Variovorax paradoxus: one gene and its partner. The protein of the gene in region 1 interacts with the protein of each later gene in a pairwise test. Links are inferred from orthologs where the notes say so. Each region holds a gene or a part of one and is shown on either strand. Other genes may lie near its edges.

Evidence for each region.
Region 2: the proteins of glnK (region 1) and NWF24_RS13435 interact in binary tests that used the Escherichia coli proteins (3 or more experiments, as listed by UniProt). The link is inferred for Variovorax paradoxus from one-to-one orthologs.

What each region holds. Positions count from the first base shown.
Region 1 is NZ_CP102931.1:6,575,651-6,583,185, forward strand. Bases 2,860-5,680 are described here. They hold glnK (P-II family nitrogen regulator), read right to left. Parts: upstream 4,529-5,680; coding sequence 4,190-4,528; downstream 2,860-4,189. Other genes in these bases: NWF24_RS30775 (ammonium transporter), read right to left, coding at 2,860-4,160; NWF24_RS30785 (TorF family putative porin), read right to left, coding at 4,596-5,474. Also shown: NWF24_RS30760 (FAD-linked oxidase C-terminal domain-containing protein), read right to left, coding at 1-580; NWF24_RS30765 (LysR substrate-binding domain-containing protein), read right to left, coding at 698-1,582; NWF24_RS30770 (SMP-30/gluconolactonase/LRE family protein), read right to left, coding at 1,609-2,541; more of NWF24_RS30775, read right to left, coding at 2,733-2,859; NWF24_RS30795 (antitoxin VbhA family protein), read right to left, coding at 6,155-6,373; NWF24_RS30800 (hypothetical protein), read right to left, coding at 6,417-6,878; NWF24_RS30805 (helix-turn-helix domain-containing protein), read left to right, coding at 7,001-7,192. UniProt on the Escherichia coli protein: Involved in the regulation of nitrogen metabolism. Regulates the activity of its targets by protein-protein interaction in response to the nitrogen status of the cell.
Region 2 is NZ_CP102931.1:2,854,819-2,860,346, reverse strand. The notes cover bases 2,357-5,528. They hold NWF24_RS13435 ([protein-PII] uridylyltransferase), read left to right. Parts: upstream 2,357-2,721; coding sequence 2,722-5,328; downstream 5,329-5,528. Other genes in these bases: NWF24_RS13430 (sensor domain-containing diguanylate cyclase), read left to right, coding at 5,358-5,528; map (type I methionyl aminopeptidase), read left to right, coding at 2,357-2,699. Outside these bases: purL (phosphoribosylformylglycinamidine synthase), read right to left, coding at 1-1,719; more of map, read left to right, coding at 1,875-2,356.

The DNA of each region.
Region 1 (7,535 bases):
CGATGGGCTCGCCTTCGGCGGTGAAGCCGCGCACGCGCAGCACGTTGTGCAGGGTCAGGCCGTACTTCAGGCAGTGCACGCCACCGGAGTTCTCTGCCACGTTGCCGCCGATGGTGCAGGCGATCTGGCTCGACGGATCGGGCGCGTAGTAGAGATTGAAGGGCGCGGCCGCCTCGCTGATGGCCAGGTTGCGCACGCCGCACTGCACAACGGCCGTGCGGCTCACCGGGTCGATCTTCAGGATGCGGTTGAACTTGGCGAGCGACATGGTCACGCCCATGGTGTGCGGCATGGCGCCGCCCGACAGCCCGGTGCCCGCGCCGCGCGCCACCACGGGCACGCCGAGCTGGTGGCAGGTCTCGAGCACGGCGGCCACCTGCGCCTCGGTTTCGGGCAGGGCCACCACGAGCGGGCGGGCGCGGTAGGCGGTGAGGCCGTCGCACTCGTAGGGGGTGGTGTCTTCTGCGTGCCAGATCAGGGCGTGGGCTGGCAGATGAGCCTGCAGCGCTCGCACTACCTGGGACTGGCGCTCTGTTTTCTGTAGTGAATCGTTTTGCGTGGGGGTGAGCGGCGCGTTCATGCGGCGACCTCTTTTCTTCTGCTCGCGGGATGTCTCGGTTCTACCCGCACTCTACGGACATTGCGGCAGGCCCGGGTTGATGGATTTTTGCCGGGCGCTTGAAAGAACTTCGCGGGTTCAGCGCAGGCTCTGTTCAAGCCAGTCGGCAAAGGCCGCGCATTCCCAGCGCTCGAGCGTGCCCGGCTGCCAGCAGATGTAGTGCCGGTGCGGCGACGGCACGGCCTGCTCGGACAGCGCCACCAGCCGACCCGATTCGAACCATGCCGCGCCCATCTTCTGGCGTACCAGCGCCACGCCGAAGCCGCTGGCCGCGGCGTCGTACACAAGCCCCAGGTCGTTGAACTGCGAGCCGATGTTCGGCTCGGGCTGGTCGAGCCCGCAGCTCGCGAACCAGGTGCCCCAGGGTTCGAGCGGGCTGCGGATCAGCCGTGCGCTGGCAATCTCCGCCGCAGTGCGAAAACCGGTGAAGGGGCCGAACTCGTTGAGGTAGCTCGGGCTGCAGGCGGGCACGACCTGCTCCTCGAGCAGGAGCCGGTGCTCGCAGTCGGCGTACCCGCCGGGGCCGTAGCGCACTTCGAGGTCGGCCTGCTCGGCCGTGACGTCGAGCAGCGGGATCGACACCTGCAGCACCAGTTCGATGTCTGGATAGATGTTGCGGAACAGCTCCAGCCTCGGCATGAGGAATTGGCGGCTGAAGGTCGGCGTGACGGCGATGCGCAGGCGCGTGGCGCGTTGGGCTGCGTTGGCGCCGAGCGGCGTGGCCTGCAGCGCAGCAAGCCCCGTGCGCACGTTCGCGAGGTAGGCCGCACCGTCGGCCGTGAGGCTGAAGTCGCTGCGGCCGAAGAGCTTGAAGCCGATGTGCGATTCGAGCTGCCGGATGCGGTGGCTCACCGCACTGGGCGTGACGCACAACTCATCGGCTGCGCGGCCTGCGTGGCGCAGCCGCGCCACGGCCTCGAAGGTCAGCAGGCACTGGATCGGCGGAATGTGCTGCAGGGCCATGCGCGCCTGGAAACCCTCTTCGGCCTTCAGTCTTCGAAGAAGCTCACGGGCAGGCCCGGCGTGTCGACCCGCATCGCGATCACCGTGCCCGAGGCGGGGAGTCGCTCGATCTCGGCGGCAGGCCGGCCCTTGCGACCGCTGGTGACGAACAGCGTCTTCAGGTCGTCGCCGCCGAAGCAGGGCATGGTCGGGCATTGAACAGGCACAGGAACAGAGGCCACGATTTCGCCCGAAGGTGCAAAGCGCAGCAACTGCGCGCCTTCGAACATAGCTACCCAGTAGTGGCCTTGCGCGTCGATGGTGGCGCCGTCGGGGCGGCCTTGATAGCCCAGCGGCACATCGGCCGTCCAGCCTTCCGGCTTGGCGTCGAACTGGTGGAACACGCGAGCGTGCGAGAGCGAGTTGGCCTCGGCGTCCCAGTCCCACGCGCACACCACGTGCGCGGCGGTGTCGGCCCAGTAGAGGGTGCGGGCATCAGGCGAGAAGGCGAGGCCGTTGGCGGTGGTGGACTCGTTGGCCATCTGCGTCAGCGTGGGCGAGATGTCGGTGTCGGGGCGTGCATCGAAGCAATAGAGCGCGGCGTTGGCGCGGTCCTTGGCTTCGTTGAGCGAACCGCCCCAGAAGCGGCCGAGCGCGTCGCACTTGCCGTCGTTGAAGCGCATGGTGCGCACGTCGTGCTCCACGCGCGCCATCGCGACCAGTTCACCGCCCCATTCGCGCGCGCGGTAAATGCCGTCGCGCAGCGCAATCACGAGGCCGCCGCTGCGCGCGGGCGCCATGCAGCCGGGCTCGGTGGACAAGGGCCATCGCTCGACCTTCGCATCTGGAGAGCCGATGTCGCCGCGGGTGCGCAGCACGGCGCGGCCGGGAATGTCGAGCCAGTAGAGCGCGCGCTCCTGGGGGTGCCAGAACGGCGACTCGCCGAGTTCGCAGAGGCTGTCTTCGAGGGAGGTCCACATGGTGTCGCGATTGTGCCCCCGGCCATCGCGGTCAAGGGCAAAAAAAAGCCCGCTGGCGCCGGAGCGCTTGCGGGCTGAACATCCAAAGGAGACCTCGCTTGAAAAACTCGTTACGAAGAATTGTTCTTGTAAAAGGTGGTGGTGGTCGTTTCAGTGGCGGGGCTGCCCGAAGGCAACCCGGCCAGAGCAGATCAGCGGTTGTAAGCCGTTTCGCCGTGCGACGAGATGTCGAGGCCTTCGCGCTCTTCTTCTTCCGACACACGCAGGCCGAGGGTCAGGTCGGCGATCTTGTAGGAGATGAAGGCAACCACGCCGGACCACACGACGGTGAGCGCCACGCTCTTGATCTGGATCCAGACCTGTGCGCCCATCGCGAAGGTGTCGGGCGTTGCGCCGCCGGTGCCGCCGAGGCCCTTGGCCGCGAACACGCCGGTCAGGATGGCACCCAGGATACCGCCCACGCCGTGCACGCCGAACACGTCGAACGCGTCGTCGGCACCGAGCATGCGCTTCAGGCCGCCCACACCCCACAGGCAGATCAGGCCGGCCAGCAGGCCGAGAACGATCGAACCCATCGGGCCGATGAAACCGGCGGCAGGCGTGACAGCCACGAGGCCAGCAACGGCACCGGACGCAGCGCCCAGCATCGAGGCCTTGCCCTTGTGCAGGCTTTCACCCAGGATCCACGACAGGGCCGCGGCAGCGGTGGCAAGCACCGTATTGATGAAGGCCAGGCCGGCGACGGCGTTGGCAGCACCAGCCGAGCCGGCGTTGAAGCCGAACCAGCCGACCCACAGCAGCGAAGCGCCGACCATGGTGAGCGTGAGCGAGTGAGGCGTGAACGCTTCCTTGCCGTAGCCGACGCGCTTGCCGACCATGTAGGCGCCGACCAGGCCGGCCACACCGGCGTTGATGTGCACCACGGTGCCGCCTGCGAAGTCGAGTGCGCCGTCCTTGCCCAGCAGGCCGCCGCCCCACACGATGTGGGCAATTGGCACGTAGCTGAAGGTGAACCACAGCACCGAGAACAGCAGCACGGCCGAGAACTTGGCACGCTCTGCGAACGCACCGACGATCAGCGCCACGGTGATGGCCGCGAAGGTGCCCTGGAAGGCGACGAACACGTATTCAGGAATGGTGGTCAGCGCGCCGAAGGTCTCCTGCGTGATGCCCTTCATGAAGATCTTGTCGAATCCTCCGAAGAAGTTGCCGTCACCGGAGAAGGCCAGGCTGTAGCCGTAGATGGCCCACAGGATGCTGATCAGCGAGAAGATCACGAAGACCTGCATCAGCACCGACAGCATGTTCTTCGAGCGGCCCAGGCCACCGTAGAACAACGCGAGGCCGGGAATGGTCATCAGGATCACGAGAAGCGTCGAAGTCAGCATCCAGGCGGTGTCGCCGGAGTCGATCTTCGGAGCGGGTGCGGCAGCGGGCGCCGCGGGAGCTGCGTCGGCGGCAGCGGCCGGAGCTGCTGCAGCAGCAGGCGCGGCCGCGGGGGCCGATGCCGACGCGGCCGGTGCTTCGGCCGTGGCCGCAGCGGGGGTTTGCGCGAAGCCGGCAGTACCGGCAGCCAACACGCTCAAGCCGAGCGCAAGAGAGACAAGCAGTTTTTTCATAATCGTTGTTCTTTCGGGCCTGGACTCGATCAGAGGGCTTCGCGGCCCGTTTCGCCGGTGCGGATGCGCACGACTTGTTCGAGGTTGTAGACAAAAATCTTGCCGTCGCCGATCTTGCCGGTGCGTGCCGCGCCTTCGACGGCCTCGATCACGCGATCGACCAGGTCGTCGGAGACGGCCGCTTCGATCTTGACCTTGGGCAGGAAGTCGACCACGTACTCCGCGCCGCGGTAGAGCTCGGTGTGGCCCTTCTGGCGACCGAAGCCCTTGACCTCAGTGACGGTAATCCCCTGCACGCCGATGGCCGACAGTGCTTCGCGCACCTCATCGAGCTTGAACGGTTTGATGATGGCTGTGACCAGCTTCATGAGTTTTCTCCTTCGGATGGAAATGGAATGGCGCGGCAGCTTGGGCCGCACCTCGTTGTTGTATGGATTACAGCGTCTTCGTCAGCGTGAGGATGAAGCGCGCCTTGTTCGGCGAGTAGGTCGTCTGGCCGAAGGTGCCGAAGCCCAGGTCGACGCCCGGGTTGGCCACCGCGAGGTACGAGCTCTTCTTGTTGGCGCCCTGCACAGAGCCGGTCAGCGACAGGCCGTTGCCGAAGTCATAGCTCGCGCCGACGTTGTAGTCGACATAGCTCTTGTAGCCCAGGCTGCGGATGTCGCTGGACATGTTCGTGTAGCCCACGGCTGCCTTCAGCGTGACCTTGGGCACGATTTCCTTGCTGTACGACAGGTTCAGGTAGCCGGTATTGGTGCCCTTCAGGCCCGAGCCGGCCTTGTTGCCGGCGTAGCCGAAGTAGTCCTTCGACACGGTGTGCGAGTACTTGGCGGTGAACGAACCGAGGGTTTCGTTGGCGTAGGTGCCCGCAACGTACAGCTCGGTGGTGTTGCCCGCGGAGTTGCCCGGGTAGATGTAGCTGAGTGCGCCCACGTCCATGTCCAGCGGGCCGGCCTTGAACTTGTAGCCGCCGTACACATCCATCTCGATGCTGTTACCGGTGAGCCAGTTGACGCTGGAGTTCCAGTTGCCCACGTAGAAGCCGCTGTCGCCGAAGGCGTAGTCCAGGCCGCCCTGGATGGCGGGCTTGAAGCCCTTGGTCTTGGCGTAGCCGCTCTTGCCGATCATGTCCTGGTCCTGGCCACGGAACTTGTAGTTCGTGGTGATGGACACGTTGCCCGTGAGATTCGGGGCGGGAGCGGCTGCCGGTGCTGCTGCGGCATCCGTCGTTGCTGTCTGCGCCAGGGCTGCGCCCGAAGCGGTCAATGCAGCGGCCAGAACGATCAGCGCCTGGGCGGCGGTACGGTGCGTCATCAGGGAACTCCTCGCAAGTGTGTTGTTGGACCTGTGAGGCTCAAAGCAGGGAGCGTGCCAAACTGCACAAATACCGGTCATAACCGCTCCCGTCCCCGCCTTGGTTGAGAGCCAAATCGTTACAACGTCTGTTGCGAGTGGTTGCAGATATCCGGTGCGCCGCACCACCGCGGACATGTCGAAGATAGGCGCACCATCTTGGGGAGAGGGAGAAGAATGGGGTTGTCTTTGGTGCAGAGCCGCGCCTTGCTGGGCCTGGAAGCGGCCAGTGTCACTGTCGAGGTGCATCTGGCGAACGGTTTGCCCAGCTTCACGCTGGTCGGGCTGGTGGAAACCGAGGTCAAGGAGGCGCGCGAAAGGGTGCGTTCGGCGCTCCAGAACGCGGGGCTGGAGTTTCCGAACAACAAGCGCATCAGATGTAGTCAAGCGATTTTTCAGCAAAGTGAGCCGAGTAATCACAGCGGCCCGTTTCACTTCGACTGAAGTCTCGACGGACGGCCCATTCGGCCCGGAGGTGCCGTATTTCTGTGCACGAGGCGGCCGACTAAATCGACTCGATCTAATTTTTATGCCTTCAGGCCCCTGCCAGGCCGCCGGAGGCGCCCCGGTTGAGCGATGTACTCATCGCTCAACCTTGCACACAGAATTCGGGCGAGGCTCTTGCAGCTCGCTCATCGCAATCAACTGCCTTCAGGCACCGAAGAGGGTCTGGCTTGATTTGCGTCCGGCGAGCCCGTGGCGCGTGACAAGCTCGCTTGAATGGCCTCGATATAGGTCATGCGTCCGTCGACCACACTTTCGCAATCCGAAAGAAATTCGGTCGTCGGCCTATGGCCCTCGATGCGAGTGTTCGCGAGAGCCTGAGCGATCGCAAATCGACGTTCTGCCTTCGTGCTCATGCTCGTTTCTCCTGATTTCGGCACACTCCGCCCCTTTTTAGGGCTAGAGCTCTGCACGACCATTCTCGAAGTCTTTCCAGCGTAGCGTCTTGTTTGCGCTGCTCAGGGAGATCTCTTCATCCTGGGGATCAATGAACAGGCCATGATCAGTTTCAAACAGCCAGCTGATTTGCTCCTGCCTGCCGATTGCGCAGCACTCCCACAGCGCATCACATCGAGCTAGTGTCGGCATACCGTCAGCGGTCATGTAGCCCGGCAGAAGCACGTGCACTCGAGACTGTGCCCATTGCCCGCTCAGCACGATTCCGCATGCGTCGGCCGCGCGGGTGGCCAGGTAGCAGTTCCAGCGAACGCGTTCCCCGATAGAAGGGGTGGACGGACGCACCTTGACGAGCCAAAGAGGAACCTCAAAGACCTGCTCGACAAGATGGAAATGCTGAACTCCGGGGGCCATTGCGCTTAGCGCGGAGCTGACAAGTTCGAACTGCTCTTGAACGCGAAACATAAGGCCTCTCACTTTATGTGGAAGATCATCCGTGGTTTAATCGTACGCATGGCTGGACCATTTTGTCCATGCCTGTCCCTTCGCCCAAATACGCGCTGGATCCTGCGCTCGTGGCGCTTGGGATGGCTATTCGCTCTACGCGTAAGGCAAGGGGCATCTCTCAAGAGGAGCTCGCTCATCGCAGTCAAATCGAGCGGTCCTACATGAGCAGCATCGAACGAGGGATGCAAAACCCGGGCGTCATGGCGATAGTCCAGATCGCGGCAGGAATCGGAATATCCGTCACGGAGCTGGTTGCCGAGGCTGGGCTCTAACCCCCGTGCAGCACAACGAAACGGCTGCGATCTCAGTTGATCAATCGCATCACGCGTATCAGAGCGCGATTGCGAGCGCGAAACCGGTCCCTCCTTCGTCGCGACTTTAAACAGGTGCAGGTGTTTTCAGATGACCAATCTAGAGCCTCAAATCAGCCCCACCCAAGCCGAATTTCGCGCTCTTAGTTTGGCTCGGCTGCTTGAGCAATTTGAGCCTACGGTGCACGGCGGCGAAGTCATGGCTTGGCCCCCCATTGGACTAGAGGTCCACGCGCCACCTCTCCTGCCCCTGTTGGCGCAAGATATCGCTCCCTGATCACGCAGAAGGCAGCAATAGAGCGTT
Region 2 (5,528 bases), 3.7 Mb from region 1 along the record:
CGAGAACGGGCAGCGCTCGCGCTCGCAGAAGGCCTTGAACTGGTCGAGCGATTCGGGCGCGATGGCCAGCACGTAGCGCTCCTGGCTTTCGTTGCACCAGATTTCCTTCGGCGCCATGCCCGATTCTTCGAGTGGCACGGCGCGCAGGTCGAAGCGCGCGCCGCGGCCGGCGTCGTTGGTCAACTCGGGGAAGGCGTTGCTCAGGCCGCCCGCGCCCACGTCGTGGATCGCCAGGATCGGGTTGGCCGCGCCCTGCTGCCAGCAGTGATTGATGACCTCCTGCGCACGGCGCTCGATTTCTGGGTTACCGCGCTGCACCGAGTCGAAGTCGAGCTCGGCCGCGTTGGCGCCGGTGGCCATCGAACTGGCGGCACTGCCGCCCATGCCGATGCGCATGCCGGGGCCGCCGAGCTGGATCAGCAGCGAGCCGGCCGGGAAGCGAATCTTCTTGGTCTGCGTGGCATCGATGCTGCCCAGGCCGCCCGCGATCATGATGGGCTTGTGATAGCCGCGCTGCACGGTATCGAGGTCGCTCGCCACGGTCTGCTCGTACTCGCGGAAGTAGCCCAGCAGGTTGGGACGGCCGAATTCGTTGTTGAACGCTGCGCCGCCCAGCGGGCCCTCGGTCATGATCTGCAGCGGGCTGGCGATGTGCTCGGGCTTGCCGTAGTGGCCTTCTTCAGGCCAGAGCTTCGACACGGTGAAGCCGGTCAGGCCCGCCTTGGGCTTGGAGCCGCGGCCAGTGGCGCCTTCGTCGCGAATCTCGCCGCCCGCGCCGGTCGAGGCGCCCGGAAACGGCGAAATGGCGGTCGGGTGGTTGTGCGTCTCGACCTTCATCAGCACGTGGCTCAGGGCGCTATCTTTTTGATAGCTCTGCGAGCCGGTGGCGGGAATGAAGCGCTCGACGGTCGCGCCTTCCATGACCGAGGCGTTGTCCGCATAGGCGATGACCGTGTGCTGCGGGTTCTGCTTCTCGGTGTGGCGGATCATCGAGAAAAGGCTTTGGGGTTGCGCCTTGCCGTCGATGGTGAAGTCGGCGTTGAAGATCTTGTGGCGGCAGTGCTCGCTGTTGGCCTGCGCGAACATCATCAGTTCGACGTCGCTGGGATTGCGGCCCAGGCGGGTGAAGGCGTCGACCAGGTAGTCGATTTCGTCCTCGGCCAGCGCCAAACCGAAACCGGTGTTGGCTGCCACCAGCGCCGTACGGCCGCCGGCCAGCACGTCGACCTGCGCCATCGGCTGGGCAGGCAGTTCGCTGAACAGGCTTGCGGCCTGATCGACGGTGGCCAGCACCGATTCGGTCATGCGGTCGTGCAGCGGGCCGGCCACGGCGGCCAGCGTGTCGCCTTCGAGCACGGGGGCCTTGCCGATCAGCGGGGCCTTGAGCTTCAGGTGGTACTGAGTGACGCGCTCGACCCGGCGCAAGGCCAGGCCGCAGTTGTGGGCAATGTCGGTGGCCTTGGAAGCCCAGGGCGACACCGTGCCCAGGCGGGGCGTGACCACCACCGAGGTGCCCGCCTTGGCCGGCGCCTCGAAGGGCTCGCCGTAGGTCAGCAGCGCCGCAAAGCGCTCGCGGCCGGCCGAATCCAGCGCCGCATCGGTGACCACGAGGTGCACGAAACGGGCCGAAATGCCCTCGATGCGCGGCTCGATGGCCTGGAGCTTCGGCAACAGCTGGCGTGCGCGGAAGTCGCTGAGCGCGCTGCCGCCCTCGAACATGGTTACGACAGGAAGGGCTTGAGGTGCGGGCTGCGTCACGGTCGATGGGGCCTCGGGGGCCGCGTTGGAAATCAAGGAATCGAGGCAGATGGCCGCTGACTGGGGCCATCCGCGTTAGCCGCGAATTTTAGCTTGCCGAATGGGATAATTCGGGGATGAGCATTAACTACAAAGACGCTGCGGGCATCGAAGCCATGCGGGTCGCCTGCCGCCTGGCTTCCGAGGTGCTGGATTACCTCACGCCCCTCATCAAGCCCGGCATCACGACCAACGATGTCGACCGGCTGGCCGCCGAGTACATGGTCAAGCAGGGCACCACATCGGCCACGGTGGGCTACATGGGCGCAAGCAGCGTCCCGTACCCGAAGTCGCTGTGCACCTCGGTGAACCACGTGGTGTGCCACGGCATTCCCAATGACAAGCCCCTGAAGAAGGGCGACATCATGAACGTCGACGTGACCGTCATCAAGGACGGCTGGTTCGGCGACAACAGCCGCATGTACGTGATCGGCGACGCCTCCATTGCCGCCAAGCGCCTGTGCAGCATCACCTTCGAAGCCATGTGGCACGGCATCCTGCAGGTGCGCCCCGGCGCGCACCTGGGCGACGTGGGCCACGCGATCCAGAAATTCGCCGAGGGCCAGGGCTTTTCGGTGGTGCGCGAGTTCTGCGGCCACGGCGTGGGCCAGCGCTTCCACGAAGAACCCCAGGTGCTGCACTACGGCCGCCCGGGCACCATGGAAGAGCTCAAGCCCGGCATGATCTTCACCATCGAGCCGATGATCAACGCCGGCAAGCGCGACGTGAAGGAAGACTTCAAGGGCGGCCAGTACGACGGCTGGACCATCGTCACGCGCGACCATTCGCTGTCGGCCCAGTGGGAGCACACGGTGCTCGTCACCGAAACCGGCTACGAAGTGCTGACGCTTTCCGCAGGCAGCCCGCCGCTGCCCTCCTTCGTCACCTCGACCAAGACCTGACGCGGCAACGCGTCCCCCCGCCGTGATCGAAGCAGCCAACATCGACGTGGCGACGCTGCGCGAAGCCTATCGCGCGAAAAAGCTCGCCCTGTTCGACACCCTGCGCTTCGCGCGCGCCCCCACCCGCAGCGTGCACACGGTGCTGCGCCAGCTCTCGGCACTGGCCGACGAAACGCTCTGCACGCTGTGGCGTGACGCCGGCTTCGGTGACTCGTTCTCCCTGGCCGCGGTGGGAGGCTTCGGGCGCGGCGAACTGTTTCCGTATTCCGACGTCGACGTGCTGCTGCTGCTGCCGCCCGAAGGCGACAAAAGCGAAATCGACCCGGCCCGCATCGAGGCTTTCATCGGCCACTGCTGGGACGCGGGCCTGGAAATCGGCTCCAGCGTGCGCACGGTCGATGAATGCCTGGCCGAGGCCGAGAAAGACGTCACCGTCCAGACCTCGCTGCTCGAGGCCCGGCTGATCGCGGGCGACAAGAAGCTCTTCACGGCCTTTCGCCGCCGCTTCATCCGCGCCATCGACCCGCAGGCCTTCTTCGTGGCCAAGTCGCAGGAAATGCGGCACCGCCACCAGAAGTTCGACAACACGCCCTACGCGCTGGAGCCCAACTGCAAGGAATCGCCGGGCGGCCTGCGCGACCTGCAGACCATCCTCTGGATGACCAAGGCGGCCGGCTACGGCAGCCGCTGGGACGACCTCGCCAAGAACGGCCTGGCCACCTCCTTCGAGGCGCAGCAGATCAAGCGCAATGAAGCCCTGCTCTCGCTCATCCGCGCGCGGCTTCACGTGATTGCCAACCGCCGCGAAGACCGCCTGGTGTTCGACCTGCAGACGGCCGTGGCGGCCAGCTTCGGCTACGAGAGCGAATCGCAGCGCAAGTCGAGCGAAGCGCTGATGCGGCGCTACTACTGGGCGGCCAAGGCGGTCTCGCAGCTCAACCAGATCCTGCTGCTCAACATTTCCGAGCGCCTGCAGCCGAGCGACGAGCAGCACACGCCCGTCAACGAGCGCTTCTACGAGCGTGCCGGCCTGATCGAGATTGCCAGCGACGACCTCTACGAGCGCGAGCCGCACGCTGTGCTCGAAACCTTCCTGCTGTACCAGAAGACCATCGGCGTGAAGGGCCTGTCGGCGCGCACGCTGCGTGCGCTCTACAACGCGCGCCACGTCATGGACAGCAAGTTCCGCAACGATCCGGTCAACCACGAGACCTTCATGCGGATCCTGCTGCAGCCCTATGGCATCACGCATGCCTTCAGGCTGATGAACCAGACTTCGGTGCTGGGGCGCTACCTGCGGGTGTTCCGCAGCATCGTGGGGCAGATGCAGCACGACCTGTTCCACGTGTACACGGTCGACCAGCACATCCTGATGGTGCTGCGCAACGTGCGGCGCTTCTTCATCGCCGAGCATGCGCACGAGTACCCGTTCTGCTCGCAGCTCGCGGCCGGCTGGGACAAGCCCTGGATCCTGTACGTGGCGGCCCTCTTCCACGACATTGCCAAGGGCCGCGGCGGCGACCATTCCACGCTGGGCGCGCGCGACGTGCAGCGCTTCTGCAAGCAGCACGGCGTTGCCCGCGAAGACGCCAAGCTCATCGAATTCCTCGTGGCCGAGCACCTGGTAATGAGCCAGGTCGCGCAGAAGCAGGACCTGAGCGACCCCGAAGTGATCGGCGCATTCGCCAAGCGCGTGGGCAACGAGCGCTACCTGACCGCGCTCTATCTGCTGACCATCGCCGACATCCGCGGCACCTCGCCGCGCGTGTGGAATGCCTGGAAAGGCAAGCTGCTCGAAGACCTGTACCGCTACACCCTGCGCGCGCTGGGCGGCCGCATGCCCGACCCGGACGCCGAGGTCGAGTCGCGCAAGCGCGAGGCGCTGGTGCAGTTGGCCCTGCACGCCCAGCGCTTCGAGGCGCACAAGGCCCTGTGGGACACGCTCGACGTGGGCTACTTCATGCGCCACGACGCCACCGAGATCGCCTGGCACGCCAAGCAGCTCTCGCGCTTCGTGCCGCCGCCCAACGTGCCGATCGACCCGAAGGCGCCACCCATCGTGCGCGCGCACCTGTCGCCGGTGGGCGAAGGCCTGCAGGTGGTCGTCTACACGCCCGACCAGCCCGACCTGTTCGCGCGCATCTGCGGCTACTTCGACCAGTCATCGTTCAGCATCCTCGACGCCAAGGTGCACACCACGAGCAACGGCTACGCGCTCGACACCTTCCAGGTAGTAACCACCTTCCTGCCGGACCACTACCGCGACCTGATCAGCATGGTCGAGTCGGGTCTGGCGCAGACACTCACCGAAGCCGGCGCCCTGCCCCCGCCGAGCATGGGCCGGGTGTCCCGCCGGGTTCGCAGCTTCCCGATCAAGCCGCGCATCAGCCTGCTGCCCGACGACAAGGCGCAGCGCTGGCTGCTCAACATCTCGGCCAGCGACCGCGCCGGCCTGCTGTATTCGGTGGCCCGGGTGCTGGCGCGCCATCACCTGAATCTGCAGCTCGCCAAGGTCACGACGCTGGGCGAACGGGTGGAAGACACCTTCCTGATCAGCGGCCCTGAACTGCAGGGCCAGAAGACGCAGCTGGCCATCGAGACCGAACTCATGGAAGCCCTGGCCTCCTGAAAACAACCTATCCCCTCAGAATGTCGGCCATGGAATCCCTGATCGAACAGCTATCCGACTGCGTCTCCTCCGCCAAGACGCTGGAAGACCTCGCCCGCCCGATGCTCGAGATGCTCGAGGCGGCCACAGGGCTGGAGTCGGCCTACCTCGTGAGCGTCGACCCGGACAAGGGCCGCCAGCACATCCTCTTCGCCCACAAC